Regions from separate parts of the Thioalkalivibrio sp. AKL9 genome, predicted to be linked through region 1. Evidence: predicted binding sites of a transcription regulator. Region 1 holds the regulator's gene; each other region holds the start of a gene.
What was found. The regulator sigma-54, encoded in region 1, starts transcription at its own class of promoters, with help from an activator protein. The targets are predictions, from matches to a motif close to TGGCANGNTNCNTGCTT.
Positions count from the first base shown of each region.

Region 2: glnL (nitrogen regulation protein NR(II)) is a predicted target of sigma-54. The motif match lies at 2,444-2,460, and genes of this name have one in related genera.
Region 3: flgB (flagellar basal body rod protein FlgB) is a predicted target of sigma-54. The motif match lies at 3,199-3,215, and genes of this name have one in related genera.
Region 4: D573_RS0101940 (TonB-dependent copper receptor) is a predicted target of sigma-54. The motif match lies at 2,993-3,009, and genes of this name have one in related genera.

Region 1 is NZ_KB905105.1:47,757-52,527, forward strand. Features, by position in the region: gene lptA (lipopolysaccharide transport periplasmic protein LptA) at 1-9, shown strand, start outside; gene lptB (LPS export ABC transporter ATP-binding protein) at 6-776, shown strand; gene D573_RS0104150 (RNA polymerase factor sigma-54) at 865-2,349, shown strand; gene hpf (ribosome hibernation-promoting factor, HPF/YfiA family) at 2,366-2,704, shown strand; gene D573_RS0104160 (PTS sugar transporter subunit IIA) at 2,708-3,175, shown strand; gene hprK (HPr(Ser) kinase/phosphatase) at 3,224-4,255, shown strand; gene rapZ (RNase adapter RapZ) at 4,263-4,771, shown strand, end outside.
Region 2 is NZ_KB905103.1:329,518-334,288, reverse strand. Features, by position in the region: gene D573_RS0101700 (TIGR00730 family Rossman fold protein) at 1-275, shown strand, start outside; gene D573_RS0101695 (DUF2782 domain-containing protein) at 275-670, shown strand; gene D573_RS0101690 (hypothetical protein) at 670-1,524, shown strand; gene D573_RS0101685 (DUF4124 domain-containing protein) at 1,627-2,283, shown strand; gene glnL (nitrogen regulation protein NR(II)) at 2,472-3,569, shown strand; gene ntrC (nitrogen regulation protein NR(I)) at 3,569-4,771, shown strand, end outside.
Region 3 is NZ_KB905112.1:38,694-43,464, forward strand. Features, by position in the region: gene flgF (flagellar basal-body rod protein FlgF) at 1-255, opposite strand, end outside; gene flgE (flagellar hook protein FlgE) at 288-1,535, opposite strand; gene D573_RS0110220 (flagellar hook assembly protein FlgD) at 1,579-2,253, opposite strand; gene flgC (flagellar basal body rod protein FlgC) at 2,264-2,683, opposite strand; gene flgB (flagellar basal body rod protein FlgB) at 2,711-3,118, opposite strand; gene D573_RS0110235 (protein-glutamate O-methyltransferase CheR) at 3,335-4,150, opposite strand; gene D573_RS0110240 (chemotaxis protein CheV) at 4,354-4,771, opposite strand, start outside.
Region 4 is NZ_KB905103.1:387,851-392,621, reverse strand. Features, by position in the region: gene D573_RS0101950 (GGDEF domain-containing protein) at 39-1,727, shown strand; gene D573_RS0101945 (sigma-54-dependent Fis family transcriptional regulator) at 1,780-2,712, opposite strand; gene D573_RS0101940 (TonB-dependent copper receptor) at 3,046-4,771, shown strand, end outside.

The DNA.
Region 1 (4,771 bases):
GACGAATGAACGCCACCGCCCCCAGCCCATCCGCCACACCGGCACAAACCAACGACCGCCTGATCGGACGCGAGCTGACCAAGCGCTACGGCCAGCGCACTGTGCTGGACCAGGTGGACGTCGACCTCGCGCCCGGCGAGGTGGTCGGCCTGCTGGGCCCGAACGGGGCCGGCAAGACCACCTGCTTCTACAGCCTGGTCGGGCTGATCCGCCCCAATACCGGACGCATCACCCTGGGCGAACGCGATATCACCCGCGCCCCCATCCATGTGCGCGCGCGCGCCGGCCTCGGCTACCTGCCGCAGGAGGCCTCGATCTTTCGCCGCCTGAGCGTGTGGGACAACCTCCAGGCCGTGCTCGAGCTGCGCCCCGGACTCGATCGCCACGAGCGCCGGCGCATTGGCGATGCGCTGATCGAGGAGTTCCAGCTCGAGACCGTGCGCCACAGCCCGGGCATCGCGCTGTCCGGTGGGGAACGGCGCCGGGCCGAGATCGCCCGCGCCCTCGCCGGGGATCCGCGCTTCATCTGTCTGGACGAGCCCTTCGCCGGGGTGGACCCGATCTCGGTGGGCGACATCCAGGACGTGATTCGGCATCTCGCCCAGCGCGGCATCGGCGTACTGATCTCCGATCACAACGTGCGCGAGACCCTCGGCATCTGCCACAGGGCCTATATTCTGAGCGAGGGACGCCTGCTCGCCGCCGGTACACCGGACGAGCTGCTGGCCGATCCCCAGGTGCGCCGGGTCTATCTCGGCGAGAACTTCCGCCTGTGAAAGCGCCCCATATGCGGCCCGGTCGGTGCACAAACCACAAGGCAGGCTTTAAGATTCCATCAATGCCCACCCTCGCCCCGCATACCCGATGCTGAAACCCGGCCTGAATCTGCAGCTGGGTCAGACGCTGACCATGACCCCGCAACTGCAGCAGGCGATCCGCCTGTTGCAGCTGTCCACGCTCGAGCTCCAGGTGGAGATCCAGCAGGCGCTGGAGAGCAACCCCATGCTCGAACAGGTCGAGGACGAAGATGCCGAGGCCGACACCGAGCGCCTGAACCAGGACGGCGAGCTGGTGGAAGGCGATCGCATGGAGGCCACCACTACCAGCGACGACGTGATCCCCGAGGAACTGACGACCGACAGCCGCTGGGACGACATCTACGAGCCGGCCCCGACGCCCAACAAGGGCGTGGATGACCGCGACCCGCTGGAAAACACCAGCGACGACGACGGTGAGGGCCTGCAGGATCACCTGCTGTGGCAGCTGCACCTGAGCCATCTGACACCCCGCGACCAGCGCATCGGGGCGGCCCTGATCGACGCCATCAGCCCCGACGGCTATCTCGAGGGTGACCTGGAAACCCTGGCCGAGACCATCAGCCGAGGCGAGGATGAAACCGTCGGCGTCGACGAGGTCGAGGCAGTGCTCCACTGGATTCAGCAGTGCGACCCGCTGGGGGTCGGCGCGCGGAACCTGCGGGAGTGCCTGGAGATCCAGCTACGCGAACTGGCCCCGGACGCCCCGGCCCGCGAGGCCGCACGGGCGATCCTGGAACACGGCATGGACAGCCTGGGCAAGCGCGACTACAAGGCCCTGCAGCGCCAGTCCGGCGTACGCGACCCGGACGAACTGGCCCGCGCACTGGATCTGATCCGCACCCTGAACCCGCGCCCCGGCGCACAGATCAGCTCCGCCACCTCGGAATACGTGGTCCCGGATGTCTACGTGCGCCATAGCGCCGAGGGCTGGCGCGTGGAGCTGAATCCGGAGATCGCACCGCGCATCCGCATCAACGACCTCTACGCCGGCATGGTGCGCCAGGTCTCGGATGCCCGCGACAGCGCCTTTATGCGCGATCAGCTGCAGGAGGCACGCTGGTTCCTGAAGAGCCTGCACAGCCGCAACGACACCCTGCTGCGGGTCGCCGAGGCGATCGTCCACCGCCAGCAGGGCTTTCTCGAGCATGGCGACGTCGCGATGCAGCCATTGATCCTGCGCGACATTGCCGAGACCCTGGAGATGCACGAATCGACCATCTCGCGGGTTACCACGCAGAAATACATGCACACCCCGCGCGGGGTCTTCGAGTTCAAGTATTTCTTCTCCAGCCATGTCGGCACGAACGATGGCGGCGAGTGTTCCGCCACCGCCATCCGTGCCATGATTCGCGAATTGATTGGCGACGAACCCCCGAACAAGCCGCTCAGCGATGCCCGGCTCGCCCAGGTCCTGTCGGACCGGGGCATCAACGTAGCGCGCCGCACCGTGGCCAAGTACCGCGAGGCGATGCACATCCCTTCATCCAGCGAACGCCGGCAGATGGCCTCGATGCCCACCGGCAGCAAGTAACCAAGGAGTCCTGACCATGCAGATCAACCTGACCGGCCACCACGTGGACATCACCGACGCCCTGCGCGACTACGTCAACGAGAAGTTCGCGAAGCTGGAGCGCCACTTCGACAAGGTCATCGACGTCCACGTCGTGCTGACCCACGAGAAGACCCGGAATCAGCACAACCAGGCCGAAGCGAATCTCCAGGTCAGCGGCAATCACATCCACGCCGAGGCCTCTCACGAGGACATGTATGCCGCGATCGACGCGCTGATCGACAAAGTCGACCGTCAGCTGATCAAGCACAAGGAAAAGGTCAAGGACCACCACCGCGCCGAAGGTGCCCAGCGCAACCGCGAGCAGGCCTCCTGATCCATGACGATTGCCGAGTTGATCACCCCCGAGCGCATTGGCCTGCAACCCGAGTGCTCCAGCCAGAAACGGGCCCTGGAGGCCCTGGCGGACCTCCTCGCCGGCGGAGGTGACGGCACGGGACCGGGGAGCAACGCGATCTTCGAGGCCCTGTCCGCACGCGAAAAACTCGGATCCACCGGTCTCGGCCATGGGGTTGCGATTCCCCATGGCCGCCTGGCCGATCTCGAGGCGCCGCGCGTGGCCGTGCTGCGCCTGGAAAAGGGCGTCGACTTCGACGCCATGGATCACGAGCCGGTCGATATCCTGATCGCACTGCTGGTCCCGGAGGCCGCCACCGGCGACCACCTCGACCTGCTGGCCCAGCTCGCCCGCGGCCTGTCGCAGCCAGACACCATCGGAGCGCTGCGCCGGGCCGGGGACGCGGCGGCCCTGGAACAGGAACTCGTGCGCCGCTTCAGCGAGGACTAAGCCCGTGGAACCCGCCTCCAGCCGCGATTCCGGCGCGCAGCGTCTGCCATGAACGAGGCGCTGGGAGAAGGCGGGATCGCCCGCGACATCAACGTGGAGAGCCTGATCCAGGCCATGGGAAACCGCCTGGATCTTCGCTTCGTGCACGGCGAACATGCAGCACCCGACCGCAAGCTGGTCGGCGACGACGGGGACGACCTGCCACTGGCCGGCCATCTCAACCTGATCCGGCCCAACCGCATCCAGATCATCGGCGACTTCGAGGCCCGCTACATCTCCAGCCTCAGCGCCACCCAGTGCAACGACCTGATCCTGGAGATGGCCCGCACCGGGACCACCGCGGTGATCTTCGCCGAGGACACCTGTCCGTTCTCGGAGATGCCCGACGCCCCGCAGGAGGCGCTGCCGCTGATCCTGTGCTCCAGCACCAGCAGTCACGAGATCATCTCGCTGCTGCGCTATTTCCTGCAGCAGCGCCTGGCCCATTTCGAGGTGCGCCACGGCGTGTTCATGGAGATCCTCGGGATCGGGGTGCTGATCAGCGGCGCCTCCAGCGTCGGCAAGAGCGAGGTCGCACTGGAACTGATCTCGCGCGGGCATCGCCTGATCGCCGACGATGCCCCCGAATTCGCGCGCATTGCGCCCGACATCGTGCGCGGCCACTGCCCGGCCCTGCTCCAGGACCTGCTCGAGGTGCGCGGTCTTGGGGTGCTTAACATCCGCGCCATGTACGGCGATTCCGCGATCAAGGGCGGCAAGTACCTGCGCCTGATCATCGACCTGCGCGATCATGGCGAACCCTCGCCGGTCCCCGATGACCGGCTGAACGGGCGCCGCGGCGAGATCGATATCCTCGGCCTGCGCGTCCCCTTGATCAGCCTGCCGATCGCGCCGGGGCGCAACATCGCAGTGATGATCGAGGCGGCCGTGCGCAACCACATGCTGCACATGCAGGGCTATATCGCTGGCGACGACCTGCGCGCACGCCAGCGCCGCCAGATGAGCGGCGAGACGGAGGAGCCGCCCTACCATCGCGCGGTGCCCGCCAATACGGTCCCCAACCCGGACCCGGAGGGCTGAATCGGCCATGCGCCTGCTAATCGTCAGTGGCCTGTCCGGGTCCGGCAAGACCGTGGCCCTGCACACCCTGGAGGATGCCGGCTACTTCTGCGTCGACAACCTCCCGCTGCCGCTGCTGCCGGACCTGATCAACCAGGTCCGGCAGGGCCACTACGACACCGAGACCGACCGCCATCTGGCCGTGGGCGTGGATGTACGCAGCGGCCTGGAGGCCCTGGAAGGGTTCTCCGTTCTCCTGGCGCAACTACGGGCGGACGGGGTGCAGGTGGAGGTCCTGTTCCTGCAGGCGGCCAGCGAGGTGCTGCTGCGGCGCTACCATCTGACCCGCCGACGCCACCCGCTGGCGCGCGACGGCGTGCCACTGGTCGAGGCCATCGACCGCGAGCGCGAGTGGCTGGGCCATGTGGCGGCGGAGGCCGACCTGACGGTCGACACCTCGCGCCTGTCGATGCACGATCTGGCCCGCACCCTGCGCGACCGCATAGGCGAGCGCGGAGAACACGAGCTATCCCTGCA
Region 2 (4,771 bases), on a different contig from region 1:
GCACGCTGGACGAGCTGGCGGAGATCCTGACGCTGGTGCAGACCGGCAAGACCCGACGTATTCCCGTGGTCCTCGTGGGCAGCGAGTTCTGGAAGGGGCTGCTCGACTGGTTCCAGGATACCCTGGTGGAACAGGGCACCATCGACCAGGAGGACCTGCAGCTATACTCGTTGGTAGATTCGCCGGAGGACGTGGTGAGCGCGATCTTCGAGCACTACGAGACGCGCAGCTTCGAGCCGTCCGGGGAAGAAAAGAAACGACTGATGGAGCTGTGATGATGCCCCCGATCCGCCTGAGCCTGCCCCTGTCGCTGCTGGCGGCCCTGCTGCTGGTGCCCGGTTTGGCGCTGGCGCAGGAAGACCGCGAGTGGGGGGGTGCCCCGCCGCCGCCGGAACTGGACGAGGCTGCCGACCCGTCGCCTCCGGTGCTGGACGAGCGCGCCCGCGAGCAGCGCTCCCTGGAAGGAGCCGACATCATCATTATCGAGCGCGATGGCGAGACGCGGCGCGAGTACCGCATGGGGGGCGAGCTGGTCATGGTCGAGGTTACGCCCGCGGTCGGCCCGACCTACTACCTGATTGATACCACCGGCGATGGCACGCTGGATGGTCGCCGCAACGAGCTGGATCCCGACTTTGTACCCCCGTCCTGGGTGATTTTCCGATGGTAATGAATGAATCCGAAATTCAGCGCTGCGGCGAGCTTGCCGATCTGGCACTGACGGTCGGTCCCGAGGGGCCGGAACTCGACGGCCGGCCGGTGCAGTGCCTGCGCCTGCCGGCCGCCGCGGCGCCGGCCCTGGAGCAGGCCGTCGCCGAGGTCCCTGCTGGCTGTGGCCGCGTGATCGGCCGGGGTACGGATGATGCGGCCGGGCAGGTGGTCCTGGTGCTCGAGCGTGGCCAGGCCATTCAGGGCACGGTCGCGGCCGAGGGGCCTGGCAGCCTGGAGGCCCTGGGCGAGCGCGCGGCCGACTGGCAGGGCCGCCACACGGCCGGCGCCCTGCCCGCTGGAGACGGCTACCGCCGCGGCGTGCTGCAGCAGAGGATGCGTGAGCGTGCGGACACAATCACGTCTTCGCTGGATGCCGAATCGCGGACGATCCTGGATACCGAGCTGCACCATCAGGGGCTGTACCGTTTCGAGGACCTGCCGCTGGCGGGAAGCGTCTGGCAGACGGTCCGCATCTATCCGGAGGGCGCCGGCCTGGCCGATCTGGTCCTCCCGCCCGCGCCGGTGCCGGCCTTCTGGCAGGTTGCACGGCTCGCCCTGGCGGTCGCCGTGGATGACGCGGGGCGGCCGGATGCCGAGGGCTACCGGGCGTTGCTGTCCGGATATAACGGACGGCGGCCGTTGACCGCCATCGAGCGAGGGGCGGCGCCAACCCTGCTGCGCCTGGCTGCGCTGGACGACTGGCTTGCCGCACTGGAGGCCGGGGCCGATGGGCGCACCGAGCGCGAACGGCTGGCAGCCCTTCAGGCAGAAGCGGCTCGCTTGCAGGGTATCTGGGTTCGCGCCGCGGCTTGAGGGCCCAGTCGGCCCGCACTGACGTGTGGGGCGCCTGGGCCAGTCGTTCGCAAACACAACGAGGCGGGGTCGTGGATCCGTGCCTTCCAAGGAGGAAAGCCCATGTTCCGAATCGCTGTCTGGCTGGCGTTGCCCCTGGCCGCCCTTCTCGCCCCTGCGCTCCTGAGTGCCGACGTCTATCGCTGGACCGACGATCAAGGCAATGTCCACTTCGGCGACCGCCCCCCCGAGGGGAGCCGTAGCGAATCGGTCGATGTGCGTGAGCCGATGCGGGGCGTGCCGCTGGAGGGCGCGCGCGAGATCCTCGAGCGCCCCGTGCGCCCGCGCGGTCAGCCCGAAGCGGAGGGTGCCTACCAGCGGGTCGCTATCGCGCGGCCGGGGGATGGCGAGGGCGTGCGGGCGAACGATGGCAATGTGACCGCGGAGCTCGAGATTGAACCGGCGCTTGACGCCGATGCCGGTCACCGTGTGGTCTGGTTGCTGGACGGGGAGGCTGCCGGCGAGGGGGCCTCGACGAGCGCGACCTTCCAGGGCCTGAACCGCGGTGCCTATACCCTGCAGGCGCGGGTCGTGGACGAGTCGGGTCAGGAACTGGGCGCCAGCGATACCATCGAGTTCAACGTGCTGCGCATGGCCATCCCGCGCAGTCAGCAACAGCAGCAACGGCCCCAGCAGTTTCCGTCGGGCGGAGCACCGCAGGCACCGCAGGCACCGCAGGCTCCCCGGGCGCCGCAGCCGGTGACGCCTGGCCCGAATTGACGCCGGCACTCGCATAGCGCACCGAAGTGGTGCGGTTGACGCCCCAGATTGGTGCTATTATTGCACCACTCTGGGGCGTTTCGGTTTCAAGGGTGTCGGCGGCCAGGCTTCTGGTGTGACGCAGCCCTCGGCTTCAGCGTCCCGCCCGGCGATTTTCGCTTGGCGCGATTCCTGCTTGAGGCCTTTCGATGACTACGCCCGCTGCCAATCCCGGTATGACCACCCCGCCCTGGTGGGACGACCTCTCCACGGCCGTGCTGGTGACCGATGCGGAACTGCGCCTGCTCAGCCTGAACAGTGCGGCCGAGGTCCTGCTCGGGCTTAGTCGCGAACGCATCGTCGGCCACGGACTGGGGCAATGGCTCAAGCTGGACCGGAATCTGGCCAACCGCCTGCGTTCGGCGCTGACCCTGGATCAGCCGATCACGCTGCGTGCCCGTCAGATGGAGCCCCTCCGAGCCGACAGCTTCCTGGCCGACGTGATCATCACGCCACTGCACGCCGCCGGCGAGCGGCCGGGCCAGCTGCTGTTCGAACTGAACGCCATCGATCGCCACGAGCGCATCAGCCGCGAGGAACAGTTGCAGAAGCAGCAGGCGATCACCCGTGCAGTGACCCGTGGGCTGGCGCACGAGATCAAGAACCCGCTGGGCGGGCTGCGCGGCGCGGCGCAGTTGCTCGCCAGCGAGCTGGACGACTCGGGCCTCAAGGAATACACCCAGATCATCATTCGCGAGGCGGACCGCCTGCGCAGCCTGGTCGACCGCATGCTGGGGCCGAACAACATGCCGCGGCGCGAGGCCGTCAATCTGCACGAGGTCCTGGAGCACGTCCGGGGCCTGGTCAGCGTGCAACTGCCGCTGGGGCTGAAGATCCGCGGCGACTACGACCCCAGTATTCCCGACGTGCAGGCCGATCGCGACATGCTGGTGCAGGCGATCCTCAACCTGGTGCAGAACGCGGTGCATGCACTGGAAGACGGGGGGCAGATCACCCTGAGCTCGCGGATCCTGCGCCAGTACACGATCTCCGGGAAGCGCCACCGGCTGGTGGCCAAACTGAGTGTGCGCGACAACGGTCCCGGCATCCCGGAGGAGATCCGCGAACGCATCTTTTTCCCGATGGTCACCGGGCGCGCCGAGGGCACCGGGCTGGGGCTGCCGATTGCCCAGAGCCTGATCCAGCTGCATGACGGCTTGATCGAATGCCATTCGCGCCCGGGGGCGACCTCATTCGACATCCTGCTTCCTATTGATTCCCCCCAGGGCCGGGAGGAGACGCACTGATGGAACCCATCGTCTGGATCATTGACGACGACGACTCGATTCGCTGGGTGCTGGAACGCGCCCTCCAGCGTCACGCGATCGCCGTGCGCGGCTTCGAGACCGCGGACGCTGCCTGGGCGGCGCTCGAGCGCGATCCGGTCCCGGACACCATCGTCGCCGACATCCGCATGCCGGGCCTGAACGGGCTGGATTTCCTTGCTCGCATGCAGACTCGCCCGGATCCGCCGCCGGTCATCATCATGACCGCCTTCTCCGATCTGGAGAGTGCGGTGGGCGCCTACCAGACCGGGGCCTTCGAGTACCTGCCCAAGCCGTTCGACGTGGACGAGGCCGTGGCCCTGGTGCAGCGCGCGCTGGAGGCGCGCCGTGCCGGGCAGGAGAACGGCCCCGCCGGTCCCGAGATCGAGGAGACCCCGATCATCGGCGAGGCCCCGGCCATGCAGGAGATGTTCCGTGCCATCGGGCGGCTCTCGCGCAGCAATATCACCGTGCTGATCAATGGCGAGTCCGGTACCGGCAAGGAGCTGGTCGCGCGGGCCCTGCACCAGCACAGCCCGCGCGCCGACCAGCCGTTGATCGCGCTGAACACCGCGGCCATCCCCAAGGATCTCCTGGAAAGCGAACTGTTCGGTCACGAACGCGGCGCGTTCACCGGGGCCAACCAGAGTCGCAAGGGCCGCTTCGAGCAGGCCGACGGCGGCACCCTGTTCCTCGACGAGATCGGCGATATGCCGTTCGACCTGCAGACGCGTCTGTTGCGGGTGCTGTCCGATGGCACGTTCTACCGTGTGGGCGGCCATACCCCGATCCGGGTGGACGTGCGCATCATCGCCGCGACCCACCAGGACCTGGAAGAACGCGTCCGCGCGGGCTTGTTCCGCGAGGATCTGTTCCACCGCCTGAACGTGATCCGCATCCACGTGCCCTCCCTGCGCGAGCGGCCGGAGGATATCCCGTTGCTGGTGCAGCACTTCATGGCCGAGGTCGCTCAGGAACTGGGGGTAGAGGCCAAGACCATGCGCCCCGAGGTGGTCGCGGAGCTGCAGCGTTTGCCGTGGCCGGGGAACGTCCGCCAGCTGGAAAACACCTGCCGCTGGCTCACCGTGATGGCGTCGGGCCGCGAAGTGCACCTGGATGACCTGCCGGCCGAGTTGCACCAGCCGACCGAGAGCCGTGCCGAGCCCGGGAGTGCCCCGGTCCGT
Region 3 (4,771 bases), on a different contig from region 1:
TTCGCCCTCGATGGCGATATCCATATCGCGCCCGGTGCTCTGCATCTTGCCCTTGCTGAAGTCCACCGCATCGTTCCCGATCTGGGTGTAATCACGCGAGGCATGGCCCGGCCCGCGCACCGGCAAGGTGTCCGCCGTAGCCAGGGCCTGGCGAAAGCCGTCGGTATTGGCGTTGGCCAGGTTGTGGTTATTGATGGCCTGTGCGTGCATCGTCTCCTTCGCACCGGACATCGCGATGTACAGAAATCGATCCATGCTCAAGCCCTCTTCAGCGTCTCATCCGGGACTTAACGGATGTTGATGATCGTCTGGGTGACCTGATCGGCCGTGGAGATCGTCTGCGCGTTCGCCTGGAAGTTGCGCTGCGCGGTGATCAGATTCACCAGCTCCTGGGCAATATCCACGTTGGAGGCCTCCAGCGCACCGGCCTGGATGGTCCCCAGGTTGCCGGTCCCGGGCGCCGCAAACACTGGCTCACCAGCGGCAAAGGTCTCGGCCCAGTTGTTGTTCCCCAGCTGCTCCAGCCCCTGCGGATTGGTGAAGTTGGCCATCGCCACCTGACCCAGCACCGTCGACTGACCATTGGTAAAGCGGGCGAACACCACACCTGAGTCGTCGATGTCCACACCGGTCAAGCGCCCCGAGGCAAAGCCGTCTTGATTCAGGTCGTTGACCGAATAGTCACCGCCATACTGGGTGGTTCCGGCAAAGTCGATATCAACGTCCAGACCCGCCGCGCCATTCGGAAAATCAGGCGTGGTGAAACCGAATTCGGTCGGATCGTCCAGCGTTCCAGAATCATTAAAAGTTAGGTCGAACGGCCCCGCATCGAAGACCACTGGGTCACCCGCAGCATCTACCCCCGCATTGATCCGAGTGTGGGCCTCCCACTGCAGATCGCCGGTCTTGACGAAAAATACATTCGCATCGCGGGCAGTCCCGAGCGAGTCATACGCTGTCAGGGCCGTTGAGAAGCTATAAGTCTCGGGGTCCGCCGGATCGAACAACGCGGGGTCAAGGTCCTCGGCATCGGAACGCAGATTAACAAGGGCCTCGATCTCGCTTGTTGCCTGCGGGGCTGCATCGCCCGTTTGCAGGCGAATATCCTCGAGCTGCCCCGTGTTGAAGCTCGGGTCCGCGCTGTTGGGGTTCTGCGGTGGATACCCCTGCAGCTGTTGCCCCTGGTTATTCACCAGGAACCCGTCGCGATTGACCTGGAATTCACCGGCGCGGGTATAGGCGGTGCTGCCCTGGTCGTTCAGGACGAAGAAGCCCTCGCCGTTGATGGCCAGGTCCAGGCCGTTCTCGGTGAACTCGGTGCGGCCCTGCGAGAACTGCTGGGTCACCGCCTGCAGGCGCGTGCCGGAACCGATCGCCGTCTGGCTGATGCCGCCGAAGCTCTGGGCAAACACGTCACCGAATTCCGCCCGCGAGCGCTTGAATCCGGTGGTCCCCGAGTTGGAGACGTTGTTGCCGGTGGTCTGCAGGTCGGCCTGGGCCGCGTTCAGTCCGCTCAATCCGATATTGAAGGGCATGGGGTGTTTCCTCCGTTAGGGTTCGTTCGACGCGCGCCGGTCGTTAGCCGCCAATCCGCCGTACATCCGAAAAGCTGATCTCGCCCAGGCCTTGCACGGTCAGTGCCAGCCCGGAATCGTTACCCACCGCGACGCTCTCCACGCGGGCATCCAGGAAGGTATCCACGGCCTCGGACTGAGTCCCGGAGCGGGCCGTGGCCTTGAACTCGTAGACGCCCGGGGGTGCGAAGGTCCCGTCGTCGCGCATGCCGTTCCAGCTGAACTCCTGCAAGCCGCTGCCGGCGGCGCCCAGGTTCATGCGGCGGATGCGCTCGCCGTTCGGGCTGTAAACGTCGATCTGCAGCTCCTCCGTGGAGCGATCCAGGTCCACCGCACCCTTGACCATGCCGTCCGGACCCAGCTCGCCGAATTCGACGGGAACCAGTACGTCCTTGCCTACCAGGGAGGCCGCCTGCAGCGTCTGGTTCTGGCCCAGCGACTGCGCCAGCTGCTTGAAGGATTTGGACAGCTCCTCGATGCCGGTTACGGTCGAGAACTGCGCCATCTGGCCCAGGAAGTCGCCGTTGTCCATCGGCTCCATCGGGTCCTGATTCTCCAGCTGGGTCGTCATGAGCTTGAGGAAGTCGGACTGGCCCAGGCGGTCCATGTCCTTGTCCTGTTTCTGCTCGGGGCGCGAGAGGCCCAGGCGATCCAGCAATTCGGGGGATATCTGTGTCATCGATGGCTCCCTAGCCTTGACCGATCTGCAATGTGCGCTGGAGCAGCTGACGCGAGGTCTCCATCACCTCCACGTTGGCTTCGTAATTGCGCGAGGCGGACATCATGTTGGCCATCTCCTCCACCACGCTGATGGCCGGACGGAAGATGTAGCCCTCCTCGTTGGCCTGCGGGTGATGGGGTTCGTAATGCGCATGCGGCGCCGCCTGCGACTCGGTCACGCCGGCCACCCGAACGGCCGTCGACGAACCGTTCGGGTTGGCCTGGTCCATCACGCTCTGGAACAGCACCTGCTTGGCGCGATAGGCCTCGTCGGGGTTGGTCGCGGCGGTGTTCGCGTTGGCCAGGTTCGAGGCCACGGTGTTCAGGCGCACCGACTGCGCCGACAGCGCCGAGGCGGAGGTATTGAACAGACTGAAGAGGTTGCTCACGACATCGATCTCCCGATCAGGTCCGCGTTAGCGGTCGCCCCGCAGGGCTTCGCGGATGCCGGAGACCCGGCGATTGAGGAATTCCAGGCTGCTCTGGTACTGCACCGCGTTCTCGGCAAAGGCAGCCCGCTCCATCTGCGGGTCCACCGTGTTGCCATCCAGCGACGCCTGCGAGGGAACGCGGTAAAGGGCCTCGACCTGCCCGTTCATCGCGCCGGCGTTGGGGTCGAGATGCGCCGCCTGGCTGCGCGCCATGGGCAAGCTATTGCCGCCGCCGGCCGCGGATTCGAGCACCGCACGAAAATCGATATCCCGCGCCTTGTAGTTCGGGGTATCCGCGTTGGCGATGTTGGAGGCCAGCAGCTCCATGCGCTGCGCCCGCACATTCACCGCCTGCGGAGAAATACCCATCGCCTTGTCGAGAGAGAGACTCATCGCTTCCGTCCTGTCCGCCCGTGGCGGACCCTCGCTTGGAGAACGGGGCGCACCGATTGCGACCCTTCGCAGGGGGACTGAAGCAATCGTTATGCCATTCTCGAGCGGCGTGCCGCAGGGGCGCAGGCACAGCGGGCAGCCAGGGGAAGGGATGGAACGACTCGCCGCCCGCATTGCACGGGCGTTCCCGGGAATCAGCCCCGGGGCTGGATTACCTCAGGACTTCAGACGAAGTACCGAGCCGTACTCGGTTCGTACGGTCTCGAAAGCCTGGGTATAGGGCCCTGCGGTCTCGGAAGCGCCAAGAAACAGATACCCGCCCGGATTCATCTGCCGGGCGATAGCGTCAAGAACCTGTCGCTTGGTGTCGCCCGAGAAATAGATCAGCACGTTGCGGCAGAACACCAGGTCGAACTTGCCCAGCGCCGCATAGCTGTCGATCAGGTTGAGCTTCTGAAAGCGACAACGCCGCTGCACATCCGGGATCACCTTGTGGCCATCCGCGACGGTCTCGAAGAAGCGCGCGCGCCGGCTCTCGCTGAGCCCGCGCACGATGCTCAGGCCGTCGTACACGGCCCGCCGCGCATCGTCGAGGATCTTCTCTGACAGGTCCGTGCCCAGAATCGAAACCGGTACCTTCCGGGCCGGCCGCGACTCTTCCCATTCCGAGACCACCATCGAGATCGTATAGGCCTCCTGCCCACTGGAGCAGCCCGCGGACCAGACCTTGATGCTGCCTCCCTTCGCGGCCAGTTCCGGCAACAGCACGTGACGCAGGATCTCGAACGGAAAGCCATCGCGGAACCAGGACGTCTCGTTGGTCGTCATCGCATCGATCACGCGGGTGCGCAGGCGCGGATTCGGGGCCTGCCGCATGGCATGCAGCAGTTCCGGGACGCTCTTGAAGTCAAACTCGTCGAGCAGGCGCGACAGACGACTGGAAACCAGGTACTGGCGGCTGTCGCCCAGCACCAGACCGCAGCAGTCCTGCAGGAAGCGGGAGAACTCCTCGTAGTCGCGGGAATCGATCACCAAGTCATCCCTGAGCGCTGTCCATCGTGATTAGGCATCCTGATGACGAATCCTTGGCCGGGGCCTCTTGGCCGAAAACCGGGGTGATCCCGAAGATCGGGTCGAGTATACGGCGTCGCGCGCATGGCACCATACAGCCCGAGTGGCGGCCACCCGTCGCCGCTCCGGGCTTGCCGAGCGGCAACGCGGTTCCGCCCGACCGGTCATTCGGCCTGTTGATCCGGGCGCCCGGTCTGGTCCAGCACCGCATTCGCCAGCTCGTCGGGATTGAACTTGGACAAAAAGGCATCGGCCCCGGCGCGCTTGACCATATCCGTGTTGAATTCCCCACTCAGTGAGGAGTGCAGCAGCACCCGCAAGTTCTGCAGCGCGGGATTGTCCCGGATGCGCGCGGTCAGGGTGTAGCCATCCATGCGTGGCATCTCGATATCCGAGATCACCAGTTCGACCTGGTCGCCTACCGGCCCTTCCGCGGCCTTCTGCTCAAGGAAGTCCAGTGCTTCCTGGCCATCCTTGAAGACATCGTATTCGAAACCGAGTCCCTTGATCGCCCCCTCGATCTGCTTGCGCGCCACCACCGAGTCATCGACGATCACAACCTTGCGCCCGCTGGCCTCGCGG
Region 4 (4,771 bases), on a different contig from region 1:
CGGCCCATGTCCAGCTCCAACCAAGCCGCCCCGTCGGCATGAGTCTGCGCACCCGTTTTTTGCTGATCGCCGGCGCCCTGGTATTGCTGGGGCTGGCGGGCACATGGCTTGCCTTCGAACGGATCGCCGAAGGCATCATCGAACAATGGGGCCAGCGCGTAGCCGAGATCCAGGTACGCTACGACAGCGCCCGCCTGCAGCAGCCACTGGAACGCGAGATCGCCCTTTCCCGGCAGCTTGCCGATTCCGGCGTCATCCGCCGCTTCGCCCGTGCGCCGGAGGACGCCGCCCGCGAGGCCGCCGCCATCGAGGAGATGGAGAGCTTTCGCAACAACTTCCGCGACAACAACTACTTCGTCGCCCTGCGCGCAACCGGCGCCTACTACCATAACAACGCGGCCAACGAGTTCCGCGACGCACCCCTGCGCTATCACCTGGATCCGGACAAGCCGGACGACGCCTGGTTTTTCCGCCTGATCGAGGAGGGCCGGGACTTTCACCTGAACGTCAATCCGGATACCGAGCTGGGTGTCACCAAGCTGTGGATCGACGTGCTGATCCGCGGCCGCGACGGCACCATTCTGGGCATGACCGGCACCGGGCTCGAGCTGGAGGACGTCCTGCGCGATGTCATCGATATCGACCAGCCTGGCATTACCACCCTGTTCGCCGACTTCAGCGGGGCCATCCAGCTCTACCGCGATCCGGAGTTCATCGAATTCGCCAGCCTGGTCCAGCCGGAGGGGCAGAAAAGCACCGTGGACCGGCTACTGGACCGCCCGCGTGATCGGGAACGTCTCCAGGCAATGATGGAGGAGCTGCGCAACCTCCCGGATCCGGAAGGCGAGGTGCGAGCCGACTTCGTGCAGGTCGATGGCCAGCGCCAGCTGGCCGGAATTGCCTACCTTCCATCGCTGGGCTGGTACGAAATTACCCTGCTGGACCTCGACGAGGTCATGCCGGTACGCCACTTCGCACCGGTGCTTGTGGTGTTCGGCCTTACCCTGCTGATCGCTCTGCTGCTGTTCCATTTGGCATTGCAGCGTCTGATCCTGCGTCCGGCCACTGCCCTGGAACAGGCGATGGCTCGCATTCAGTCAGGCGACCTGAGGCCGGTAGAGCTGCCCGATGGACGTGGCGAAATGGGCCGGCTGATCCGCCACTACCAGGGCATGGCCGACGCCATCCGCGAACAGACGCGCGACCTCGAGAGCAAGGTGCGCGAACGCACCGAGGCCCTCCACCGACTGGCTCGGAAGGATCCGCTAACCGGGCTCATCAACCGTCGCGGCATGGACGAACTGCTGGACGACCACGTCCAGCGCGCCCGGCATTCGGGTGACCCGTTCGGCGTGATCTATCTCGACCTCGACCACTTCAAGCCCCTGAACGACAACCACGGACATGCCGCGGGTGACGAGGCCCTGTCGCGGGTCGCCGACAAACTGCGCGGGGCCCTCGGCCCGGAGGACCGGGTGGCCCGCTGGGGTGGCGACGAGTTCCTGGTTCTGCTGTTTCCGTGCGACAGCGAACGCATGAATGCCATGGGCACCGCTCTGGTCGAGGCGGCCGCATCGGTCGACGTGCCCGGGGAGACGGCACTCACCTTCAGCGCCGGGGGCCACCTTGCCGCACCGGGCGAGTCCCCCGACGTGATCCTCGCACACGCCGATGACGCGCTTTACGCTGCCAAGTCAGCCGGCCGCAACCGTTTCCGGGGCGCCTGACCCGGCCCCACTCCACCCGGGACCGCGGGTCTGTCAGCTCTCAGGTGGTTACCTAGCCGATGGCGTGCTTCTTCATGCGGTACAACAACGTGTCGCGGGTCAGTCCCAGCAGGCGCGCGGCGCGCGAACGGTTGCCGCGGGTCTGTTCCAGCGCCTGACGGATCAGCTCCATTTCCACCCGTTCCAGACTCAATCCGCCCGGGGGGATAACCCACGGCCCACCAGCCTGATCCGGCGGCAGCTGCATCCAGTGGTCTGGGATGTCGCCCGGCGCCACCTGCTGGCCCGGCATGAAGATCACGCAGCGCTCCACTAGGTTCTTCAGCTCGCGGACATTGCCCGGCCATGGCCATTGGGCCAGCCACCTGCGCAGCGCTGGCGCAAAGGTCGGCGGCGTCAGTCCATGGTGGGCGGCCAGCGTGTTGCGAAAGTGCTCGGTGAGCAGCGGGATATCGCCCTGGCGCAGGCGCAGCGGCGGCATCTCCAGTGGCACCACCTGCAGGCGGTAATAGAGATCAGCGCGGAACTGTCCGGCACCGACCCACGCATGCAGGTCCTGATGGGTGGCGGCGATCACGCGCACGTCCACGTGTTCGGTCGTCCCCGCGCCCAGGGGTTGGCATTCCCCGGCCTCTAGGAACCGCAGCAGCTTGGCCTGCGCCCCAGCCGGCAGCTCGGCGATCTCGTCGAGGAATAACGTGCCCCCAGCCGCTTGCTGTACCAGCCCGGTCTGGTGGGAGTTGGCACCGGTAAAGGCCCCGCGCCGGTGGCCGAACAGCTCCGATTCGACCAGTTCTGCGGGCAGGGCCGCACAGTTCAACGTTACCAGCGGCCCGTCCGGGCGTCGGCTCTGTGCATGAATGCGCCGCGCCAGTCGCTCCTTGCCGGTACCACTTTCGCCGAGCACCAACACGGTGGCATCGGTGGCCGCCACCATGCTGACCTGGCGCAGCACGGCCTGCAGTTCCGGGGAATTGCCGATGATTTCAGCACCCGTCTGATCGGATCTGGTTTCTATCCCCACCGTCCGTACCTATTCAGCCAGCCGCCGTGGCCGGCAGTTCCTGTGGATTGCCTTCAATATAGCCTGCCTATCCCCGCGAGTACTGACAAACCAGATCGCTGGCGCATGTGCGATATCACCCGTGCCCTGTGGCAAATGCCACATGCGGGTGAACCCGTTTATAGCCCCTGCGGTTGCCCGTCTGCCAAAAAATCATGCCAATTCATAGCGCTGCATTCGATGGCCCGCCGCTTGACCGGTTTGGCCTGGCCCTTGCTCTGATGCCTTCGATATCACGACAAGGGAGAGGTAGTAATGCTGAATGTAACGCTGCGCCGCGCACTGGCTATGGTACTGGGGGCCAGTGTACCCATGTGGCCCAGTGCGTCGTTGGCCGATGGGACGTCCGAACCAGCGGCCGTCCTTTTGCCGCCGGTGGTGATCACCGCACCGGCAATGGAAGGGCCCGGCGTGGTCACCACCGACCCACGCCAGCCACGCCTGCCGTTGCCGGCACACGATGGAGGTTCGTACCTAGCGTCCATCCCCGGCTTCGCGGTCAGCCGCAAGGGTGGCACCAGCGGCGATCCGGAGTTGCGCGGTCTGGGTGGCTCGCGGCTGGCCATCCTGCTGGACGATGACCTAATCCTTGGCGGCTGCGGCGGACGCATGGATCCGCCCACCGCCTACGCATATCCGCAGGCCTTCGACCGCATTGAGGTGCGCAAGGGTCCCCAGACCGTGCGGTATGGCGCCAATCCCGCCGGCACGGTGCGTTTCGAGCGGGATGCCCCGGTGTTCGATGCCGACGGCGGTGTGACCGGTTTTGCCGGGATCACCGTCGGGCGCTTCGACCGTTTCGACCTGATCACCGATGTTGCCACTGGCAGCGAGCAGGGCTACATCCGCGGCATCGGCACCCTGTCCGATCAGGCCGATTACAAGGACGGCGACGGCAACACGGTGCACTCGCAGTACTCGCGCTGGAGCGGCACCGGGATCTTCGGCTGGCGGCCGGATGCCGACACCCTGGTGGAACTCACCCTCGACCGCTCGGATGCTGAGGCGGCCTACGACGACCGCGGCATGGACGGCACGCAGTTCGAACGAACCGGCTACAGCCTAGCGCTGACGCGCGAGCGCATCACGCCGTGGTTGGATCAGGTCGAGGCCCGGGTGTTCTACAACGAGATCGACCATGTGATGGACAACTATAGCTTGCGCGAGCCGCCGAACATGCCAATGGTCAGCTACCCTGATCGCGTGACCACCGGCGCGCGCATCGCTGCCGACTTCGCCCTGCCGAGCGATGTGCTGCTGCATGCCGGGCTCGAGCACCAGCGCAACCGGCACCGGGGCAATCGCCTGATGGGTATGGAGGCCCTCGGCTGGCGCGATGTCCCGCGCCAGGATACCGCCCGATTCCGGGATGCCGGCGTGTTCGCGGAGCTGGAATACCCGTTCTCGGACTACCAGCGCCTGGTCACTGGCCTGCGTGCCGACCGGTCGCGGGCCGAGGCACAGGCCGCCAACGGTTTCGGCGGGGCCGCGGCCGGGGAACACGACCGTACTCACCAGACCAGCGGGTTCCTGCGTTACGAGCAGGATCTCCATGCGGCCCCGGCAAGCTGGCACGTCGGTCTGGGGCGCGCCGAGCGTGCCGCTGACTTCTGGGAACGCCGCCGCGTGTTTGATCTCGACACCGAGAACCTGACCCAGCTGGATGCGGGTTTGCAGGTTCATCGCGGGGGTCTCACCGGCTCGGTCGCCGTGTTCTACGGCAAGTACGACGACTACATCCTGATCGCCAACGAGGCCCCGGCTGCGCGCAACGTGGACGCCACCACCTATGGCGCCGAGATGGATCTTGCCTGGGCCATGAACTCACGTTGGACGGCGCGCGCCAGTGCCGCCTGGGTTCGCTCCAGCAACGATACCGATGGTGTGCCCCTCGCGCAGACGCCGCCGGCTGAAATGACCCTGGCCCTGGAGTACCAGTCCGGCGGGCGCTTTGCCGGGGCCCAGGTACGAGGTGTCGCAC